Regions from separate parts of the Bradyrhizobium sp. A5 genome, predicted to be linked through region 2. Evidence: riboswitches for the same ligand, from Rfam matches in the RefSeq annotation. Region 2 holds a riboswitch; the other holds the start of a gene.
The links. Region 2 has a riboswitch for glycine ahead of gcvT (glycine cleavage system aminomethyltransferase GcvT). Riboswitches for the same ligand answer to the same signal wherever they lie in the genome.

Region 1 (4,416 bases), 140 kb from region 2:
ACGTAGACCGCCTTCACGCCGGGCTGGAATTCGCCCTGCACGAACTTGAACGGACCGGAGCCGATCTGCTCGGGGATCTGCTTGTCCGGCGGCGTTTCGGCCAGACGCTTCGGCATCATGAAGGGCACGCGGGAAGACGGCTTGCCGATCGATTCGAGGACGAGGCCGTAGGGCTCCTTCAGCTTCAGCGTGATGGTCTTGGGATCGGTCGCCTCGATGCTGGCCGTGAAGGTCATCATCTGCTGGCCCATGCCGTCGACCGCGGCCCAGCGCTTGAGCGAGGCGACGCAGTCTTCCGCCGTTACCGGCGTGCCGTCATGCCACTTCAGGCCGTCGCGCAGCGTGAAGGTGTAGGTCAGCTTGTCGTCGGAGATTTTCCAGTCCGCCATCTGCGGCTGGATCTTGAAATTCGAATCCGTCGTGATCAGCGTGTCGTAGACCATGTAGCCATGGTCACGCGTGATGTAGGCGGTGGTGAAGATCGGATCGATGACGCGCAGATCCGAATGCATCACCGCGGTGATGGTCTTGCCGGCGGCAAATACCGGCGAGGCCATTGCGGTCGAAAGCGCGACGACCGACAGCGCAAGTGTGGAGGCGAACGCGCGACGCCCCCGGCGCATCAAGCTCAGCATAGAAGTCTCTCCTGACGTGAAACTATTCAAAGGCAGGTTATTGGTTGAGCATTCGGTTCGTTCCTTAGGCGAACTAACCTCATGCAATGCCTTTATCTTTTCGAGACTTGCAGACAGCGTTGTGCGCGTCAATCCGGTTTAGCTGCAAGCCCAAGCGGCGCGCGTACGGGCTCCACAAAGATCGGTTTGGCTCTACAACACTCCCCGCTCGTCCTGCCCAGCGCAATGCAATGCGCGTTCCATCTTTCGAAGCTTGAGAGACATTAAGATGAATCCAGCCAATCTTCCCTTCGATTCCGAGGCCATGCTCGAAGGCCTGCGCACCTGGGTCGACTGCGAGAGCCCGACCTGGGACGCCGGTGCCGTTAACCGCATGCTCGATATCGCAGCGCGGGATATGGCAATCATGGGTGCGACGATCGAACGCATCGCCGGCCGCCAGGGCTTTGGCGGCGTCATCCGGGCACGCTTCCCGCATCCGAAGCAAGGTGAGCCGGGCATCCTGATCGCCGGCCACATGGACACCGTCCACCCGGTCGGCACCATCGAGAAGCTGAAATGGCGGCGCGAGGGCAACAAGTGCTACGGCCCCGGCATCTACGACATGAAGGGCGGCAACTATCTCTCGCTGGAAGCGATCCGGCAGCTGGCGCGGGCCTCCTACCACGCCGCTGCCGATCACCGTGCTGTTCACGCCGGACGAGGAAGTCGGCACGCCCTCGACCCGCGACATCATCGAGGCCGAGGCGGCGCGCAACAAATATGTGCTGGTGCCCGAGCCGGGCCGCGCCGACAACGGCGTGACCACCGGGCGTTACGCCATCGCGCGCTTCAATCTCGAGGCGACGGGCCGGCCGAGCCACGCCGGCGCGACGTTGTCGGCGGGACGCTCGGCGATCCGCGAAATGGCGCGGCAGATCCTCGCGATCGACGCGATGACGACGGCGGATTGCACTTTCTCCGTCGGCGTCGTGCATGGCGGACAATGGGTGAACTGCGTTGCCACGACCGCCACCGGCGAAGCACTGTCGATGGCCAAGCGCCAGGCCGATCTCGATCGCGGCGTCGAGCGCATGCTGGCCCTGTCGGGCACGGCCAACGACGTATCCTTCAAGGTGACTCGCGGCGTCACCCGGCCCGTGTGGGAGCCGGATGCGGGCACGATGGCGCTGTATGAAAAGGCACGCAGCATCGCCAAATCGCTCGGCGCCGAGCTGCCGCATGCGAGCTCCGGCGGCGGCTCCGACGGCAATTTCACCGGTGCGATGGGCATCCCGACGCTCGACGGCCTTGGCGTGCGCGGCGGCAATGGCCACACGCTCGAGGAGTTCATCGAGGTCGACAGCCTGGTCGAGCGCGGCCGGCTGATGGCGGGTTTGCTGGCGACGCTCGAGTAAATTGAACCAACTTTGCACTGCACAATACGTTGGCAGTCACGGTTGAAATTTAGCCTTGTCTAAAAATGAGGCGCATCGTACTGCTCGATGGTCCACGCGACGATGCGGGAGAGATCGCAACGAAGGCTTCCAGCCTTCTTTGCGGCGCCGACGGAGCAACCGCCCCGGAAACTCTCAGGCAAAAGGACTGTATCGTCAGGACGATCTGGAGAGAGACGGCACGATTTGAAAGTCGTGACGTCCACCGAAGGGGATAGGCCGGAGCTGACCTCACGGGGTCTGCGCCGGGTCAAGCTCTCAGGTAACCGTGACAGATGGGGCGCCGCCAACGGCTTTACGGCCAGCGGTTAGCCGACTCTAACTCACGGGAGCCCCGAACCTGCCATGACTCATATCGCCATCATCGGCGCCGGCATCACCGGCGTAACGACCGCCTATGCCCTGCTGGAACGCGGCTACAGGGTGACGGTGCTCGACAAGCACCGTTACGCCGCGATGGAGACCTCCTTCGCCAATGGCGGACAGCTCTCCGCCAGCAATGCCGAGGTCTGGAATAGCACCGCAACGATCCTCAAAGGCCTGCGCTGGATGTTCCGGCGCGACGCGCCGCTGCTGATGAACCCGCGGCCGAACTGGCACAAATATTCGTGGATGAGCGAGTTCGTCGCCAACATCGGCAACTACCGCGCCAACACGATTCAAACCACGCGCCTTGCGATCGAAGCCCGCAAGCATCTGTTCGAGATCGCAGCACGCGAGGGCATCGACTTCGATCTCGAACGCCGCGGCATCCTCCACATCTATCACGACAAGAAGGGTTTTGAGTCCGGCCTGCGCGTCAACGCGCTGCTGCAGGAAGGCGGCCTCGACCGCCGTCCGGTGACACCGGAGGAAATCCGCGCCATCGAGCCGACGCTGCGCAAGGACTATTACGGCGGCTTCTACACCCCGTCGGATGCGACCGGCGATATCCACAAGTTTACCCGCGGGCTTGCCGAGGCCTGCAAGCGACGGGCCGCCACCTTCATCCACGAGGCCAACATCGATTCGATCGCTCGCGCCGGCGCCGGCTTTGTCATCGGCTGGGCCGATCTGTCCGCAAGCGATGCGGTCGCATCCGCGCGCGGCATGCTGAAGGTGGACGGCGTCGTGGTCTGCGCAGGTGTGGCGAGCCGTCACTTCGCCACCCTGCTCGACGAGCGCGTCAACGTCTATCCGGTGAAGGGCTACTCGATCACCGTACAGCTCGACACCGCCGCGAGCCGCAACGCAACGCCGACCGTCAGCCTGCTCGACGAAGCCGCCAAGATCGTCACCAGCCGGCTCGGTGCCGATCGCTTCCGCGTCGCCGGCACCGCCGAATTCAACGACTTCAACCGCGACATTCGCGCCGACCGGGTGCAGCCGCTGGTCGACTGGGTGCGCAGCAACTTCCCCGACGTCGAAACGTCGCGTGTCGTTCCGTGGGCCGGGCTACGGCCGATGATGCCGAACATGATGCCGGTGGTGCGCGCAGGGCGGATACCGGGCGTGTTCTTCAACACCGGCCACGGCCATCTCGGCTGGACCCTGTCGGCCGCGACCGCGCAGATGATCGCCGGGACCATCGACGGCTGGCGCGGGCTCAATGCACCGCCGAGCGTCCCCTCACTCAAGGTTGAGGCCGAGCTGCGTCATGCATCCTGAGTGGTTCCGGCCGGCGCAGGGCGGCCCCTTGATACCGCCCTGCCCTTGGCACACAATTTGCCCCGCAAGGTCGGCATCTCCGGCCGGCTTTCCAGCCCGAATGACAGGCGCGCATGATAGACACGACAGCTTCCACCGGTGCCCCAGGGCGCCACACGTTCCGCAGCCGGAGATAGGTGCATGCTAGGTTATCTCATTCGCCGCGTTCTGGCGGCGGTCCCCGTGATGGGTGTCGTCGCGCTGTTCGTGTTTCTGCTGCTGCGGCTGACCCCCGGCGACCCCGCCGCGATTCTCGCCGGTGACAACGCGACACCTGAACGGCTGGAGCGCATCCGCGACTCCCTCGGCCTCAACGAGCCGTTGATCGTGCAGTTCATCACCTGGGTGAACAAGCTGCTGCACGGCGACCTCGGAACGTCGCTGATCTCCAATTTGCCGGTCATCAAGATGATCAGCCAGCGTGTCGAGCCGTCGATCTCGATCGCGCTCTCGACCATCATCCTCGCGGTCATCGTCGCCGTCCCCCTGGGCGTGATCGCGGCATGGAAGCATGGCACCTGGATCGACCGCTTCGTGATGGGTCTCTCCGTGCTGGGCTTCTCGGTGCCCGTGTTTGTGGTCGGCTATCTCCTGATCCAGGTGTTCGCGATCGACCTGCGCTGGGTGCCGGTGCAGGGCTTCCGCAGCATCTTCAACGG
Region 2 (4,416 bases):
GAGTTCATCGCTCGGCAATCCCGTGACGTGAAGCCTGTAGAACTTGACGTCACCGATCTCCACGACGTTGGACTGTCCGCCGTCGCCGGCGGACGCGCCGCCGCCCATCGCGAGCTTCTTGCGGGCGTCGGAGAGTTCGCGCTCGAGCTTCTTGCGCTCGTCCATCAGCGCGGTGATGCGCGCCGGGACGTCGTCGATCGAGGTGCGCAGCTCGTTGGCTGCCGTCTTCGCCAGCGCCATGGTGTCGTTGGCGTGCCTGCGTGCGTAATTGCCGGTCAGCGCCTCGATGCGTCGCACGCCGGAGGCCACCGCGCTCTCGCCGGTCAGCGTGATCAGGCCGATGTCGCCGGTGCGCCGCACATGGGTGCCGCCGCACAGTTCGACCGACCAGCCGAGCGCGTTGGCGCCGCGCTCACGCGCGGTCCGGCCCATCGAGACGACCCGGACCTCGTCGCCGTATTTCTCGCCGAACAGGGCGCGCGCGCCCTGTTCACGCGCTTCATCGACGCCCATGACGCGGGTCGTGACCTCGTCGTTCTCCAGCACCACGTCGTTGGCGATGTCCTCGACGCGGGCGAGCTCTTCCGCGGTGATGGGCTTCGGATGCACGAAGTCGAAGCGGAGACGGTCGGGTGCGACCATCGAGCCGCGCTGGGCGATGTGATCGCCGAGCACCTGGCGCAGCGCCTCGTGAATGAGATGCGTCGCCGAGTGATGCGCGCGGATCGACGAGCGCCTGCCGTGATCGACCTCGAGCTGCAGCGCGGTGCCGAGCTTCAGCTCGCCGCTCTCCACGACGCCGACATGGACGAAGAGATCGCCGAGCTTCTTCTGCGTGTCGGTGACGCGGAACTTGATGCCGCCCTCGCCCGTCAGCACGCCGGTGTCGCCGACCTGGCCGCCGGACTCCGCGTAAAACGGCGTCTGGTTCAGCAGCAGCGCGCCGGTGTCGCCGGCCTTGAGGCTGGCAACTTCCTGGCCGTCCTTCACCAGCGCGGAGACCACGCCTTCGGCGCTTTCGGTCTCGTAGCCCAGGAATTCGGTGGCCCCGAGCTTCTCGCGCAGCGGGAACCAGATCGCCTCGGAAGCTGCCTCGCCCGAGCCCTTCCAGGACTCGCGCGCCTTGGCCTTCTGGCGCTCCATCGCGTCGGTGAACGAGGCCTGATCCACGCCGATGCCGCGCGATTTCAGCGCGTCCTGCGTGAGATCCAGCGGGAAGCCGTAGGTGTCGTACAGCGTGAAGGCGACGTCGCCGTCGAACATGTCGCCCTTCTTCAAGGACGCGCTCTTCTCGTCGAGGATGGCAAGGCCGCGGGTCAGCGTCTTGCGGAAGCGGGTCTCCTCCAGCCGCAGCGTTTCCTCGATCAAATTCTCCGCGCGCAAGAGCTCGGGATAGGCCTGGCCCATCTCGCGCACCAGCGCCCAGACCAGCCGATGCATCAGCGGCTCTTTCGCGCCCAGCAGCTGCGCATGGCGCATCGCGCGGCGCATGATCCGGCGCAGCACATAGCCACGGCCCTCGTTCGAGGGCAGCACGCCGTCGGAGACCAGGAAGGCCGAGGAGCGCAAATGGTCGGCGATGACGCGGAACGAGGCCACGGTCTGCTCGTTCGGCCCGCTGCCGAGCGCGGACGACGTCGCGTCGATCAAATGACGGAACAGATCGGTCTCGAACACGCTGTCGACGCCCTGCATGATGCTGGCCATGCGCTCGAGGCCCATGCCGGTGTCGATCGAGGGACGCGGCAGCGCCACGCGCTCCTCCTTCGTCACCTGCTCGTATTGCATGAACACGAGATTCCAGAACTCGAGGAAGCGGTCGCCGTCCTCTTCCGGCGAGCCCGGCGGTCCGCCCCAGATGTGATCGCCGCGGTCGATGAAGATCTCCGAGCACGGGCCGCACGGACCGGTGTCGCCCATCGCCCAGAAATTGTCCGAGGTCGGGATGCGGATGATGCGGTCGTCGGAGAACCCCGCGATTTTCTTCCAGAGATCAGCCGCCTCGTCGTCGGTGTGGTAGACGGTGACCAGCAGCTTGTCCTTCTTCAGCCCGTATTCCCTGGTGATCAGCTTCCAGGCCAGCTCGATCGCACGTTCCTTGAAATAGTCACCGAACGAGAAGTTGCCGAGCATCTCGAAGAAGGTGAGATGGCGCGCGGTGTAGCCGACATTGTCGAGGTCGTTGTGCTTGCCGCCGGCACGCACGCATTTCTGCGAGGTGGTGGCGCGCTGATAGGGCCGCTTCTCGACGCCGGTGAAGACGTTCTTGAACTGCACCATGCCGGCATTGGTGAACATCAATGTCGGATCGTTGCGCGGCACCAATGGCGAGGACGACACGATCTCGTGGCCGTTCTCGGCAAAGAAGTTCAGAAAGGTCGACCTGATCTCGTTGACGCCGCTCATGTTCATCCAATCGGGTGTGCTTGGACCCGCTGACTTGCCATCCAAACCGCGAGTTTGGACTGATATCTGCGGGCCAGAGCGCTTTTAGACAAGGCCAGCTTCGCTGTCCAGAAACTGTGCAGACAGATCAGTGGGTTGCCGCATCAGCGCAATCCCGTTGAAAGGCGCAAAGCCTGCGTTGACAGGCTTGGCCGCCCTGTGGTCTGTACCCATCTGTATCGTACGGCCACGTCGGGAGAGACCGGCTTTGGTGCCGGCGCCGAAGGAGCAACCGCCCCGGAAACTCTCAGGCAAAAGGACCGCGTGGCTTTGACGACATCTGGAAAGAGGCACTGGCGGGCTTAAGACCCGAACAGCGTCCGCCGACGGGATAATACTCTCAGGCACAGCGACAGATGGGGCTTCGACTGGTGTCCACCGGGGAATCGTCCCCGGGGAACCGCCGAGGGCCCCGTGATGCTTGCGCGCGACGACCAAGACTCCCTGAAAAGAACGCCCCTTCACGGGCTGCATCTATCCCTCGGCGGCAAGATGGTGCCGTTCGCGGGCTATGACATGCCGGTGCAATACCCCGCGGGCGTGCTCAAAGAGCATCTGCATACCCGCTCTTCCGCCGGCCTGTTCGACGTCTCCCACATGGGCCAGCTCGCGCTCCGCCCGAAATCGGGCAAGGTCGAGGACGCCGCCCGCGCGCTGGAGCGGCTGGTGCCGCAGGATATCGTCGCGATTGCACCGGGACGGCAGCGCTACGCCCAGTTCACCAATTACGACGGCGGCATCCTCGACGATCTCATGGTCGCCAATTTCGGTGATCACCTGTTCCTGGTCGTCAACGCCGCCTGCAAGGACGCGGACGAAGCGCATCTGCGCGCGAATCTCTCCGGCGACTACATCATCGATTCGCTGGCCGACCGCGCGCTGGTCGCGTTGCAGGGCCCGAAGGCGGAATCGGTGCTGGCGAAATTATGTGCAGAGGCGCCGTCCATGAAGTTCATGGACGCCGGCCCGCACAAGGTCGCCGGCCTCGACTGTTTCGTCTCGCGCTCCGGCTACACCGGCGAGGACGGATTCGAGATTTCGGTCCCCGCTGCCGATGCCGAGCGCCTGGCCAAAATGCTGCTCGACGATCCCGACGTCATGCCGATCGGCTTAGGTGCCCGCGACAGCCTGCGGCTGGAAGCCGGGCTCTGCCTCTACGGTCACGACATCGACACTGAGTCCACCCCGGTCGAAGCCGCGCTTGAATGGTCGGTGCAGAAGAGCCGACGCAGCGGCGGCGCGCGCGCCGGCGGCTTTCCCGGCGCGGAAAAGATCCTCGCCCATTTTGACAACGGCGCATCCCGTCGCCGTGTCGGCCTGCTGGCCCAGGGCCGCGCGCCGGTGCGCGAAGGCGCGCTGCTGTTCGCGACCAGCGCAGGCGGCGAGCCGATTGGAAAAGTGACATCGGGCGGCTTCGGCCCGAGCCTGAATGCGCCGGTCGCGATGGGCTACGTGCCCACCGCATCGAGCGCGCTCGGCACGCAAATCTTCGCCGAAGTGCGCGGCCAGCGCCTGGCCCTCGCCGTCGCCGCCATGCCCTTCGTGAAAAACACCTACAAACGCTGAGGACCCGAGAATGACCACGACGCTGTACACCTCCGACCATGAATGGCTCGCCATCGACGGCGATGTCGCCACCGTCGGCATCACCGACTACGCGCAGTCGCAGCTCGGCGACGTCGTGTTCGTCGAACTGCCCAAGGTCGGCCGCGCGCTGAAGAAGGCGGAAGCTGCCGCCGTTGTGGAATCGGTCAAGGCGGCCTCCGACGTCTACGCGCCTGTGACCGGCGAGGTGCTCGAAACCAACGATGCGCTCGCCGCCGAGCCGGCGCTGGTGAACTCGGACGCGCAGGGCAAGGCGTGGTTCTTCAAGATCAAAATTGCCGACAAGAACGAGCTCGGCGGCCTCATGGATGAAGCCGCCTACAAGGTACATACGGCTTAAGGACGATGGAGCAAGCGATGACCGCG

Region 1: linked by a shared signal. The riboswitch ahead of WHZ77_RS12410 (D-amino acid dehydrogenase) and the one ahead of gcvT (glycine cleavage system aminomethyltransferase GcvT) in region 2 are both predicted to bind glycine.

What each region holds. Positions count from the first base shown of each region.
Region 1 covers NZ_CP148990.1:2,609,808-2,614,223, reverse strand. The annotation lists gene WHZ77_RS12420 (ABC transporter substrate-binding protein) at 1-635, opposite strand, end outside; partial or broken gene WHZ77_RS12415 (M20/M25/M40 family metallo-hydrolase) at 904-2,032, shown strand; glycine riboswitch at 2,128-2,232, shown strand; glycine riboswitch at 2,236-2,348, shown strand; gene WHZ77_RS12410 (D-amino acid dehydrogenase) at 2,417-3,718, shown strand; gene WHZ77_RS12405 (ABC transporter permease) at 3,899-4,416, shown strand, end outside.
Region 2 covers NZ_CP148990.1:2,464,872-2,469,287, reverse strand. The annotation lists gene alaS (alanine--tRNA ligase) at 1-2,406, opposite strand, end outside; glycine riboswitch at 2,629-2,717, shown strand; gene gcvT (glycine cleavage system aminomethyltransferase GcvT) at 2,863-4,011, shown strand; gene gcvH (glycine cleavage system protein GcvH) at 4,022-4,390, shown strand; gene gcvP (aminomethyl-transferring glycine dehydrogenase) at 4,408-4,416, shown strand, end outside.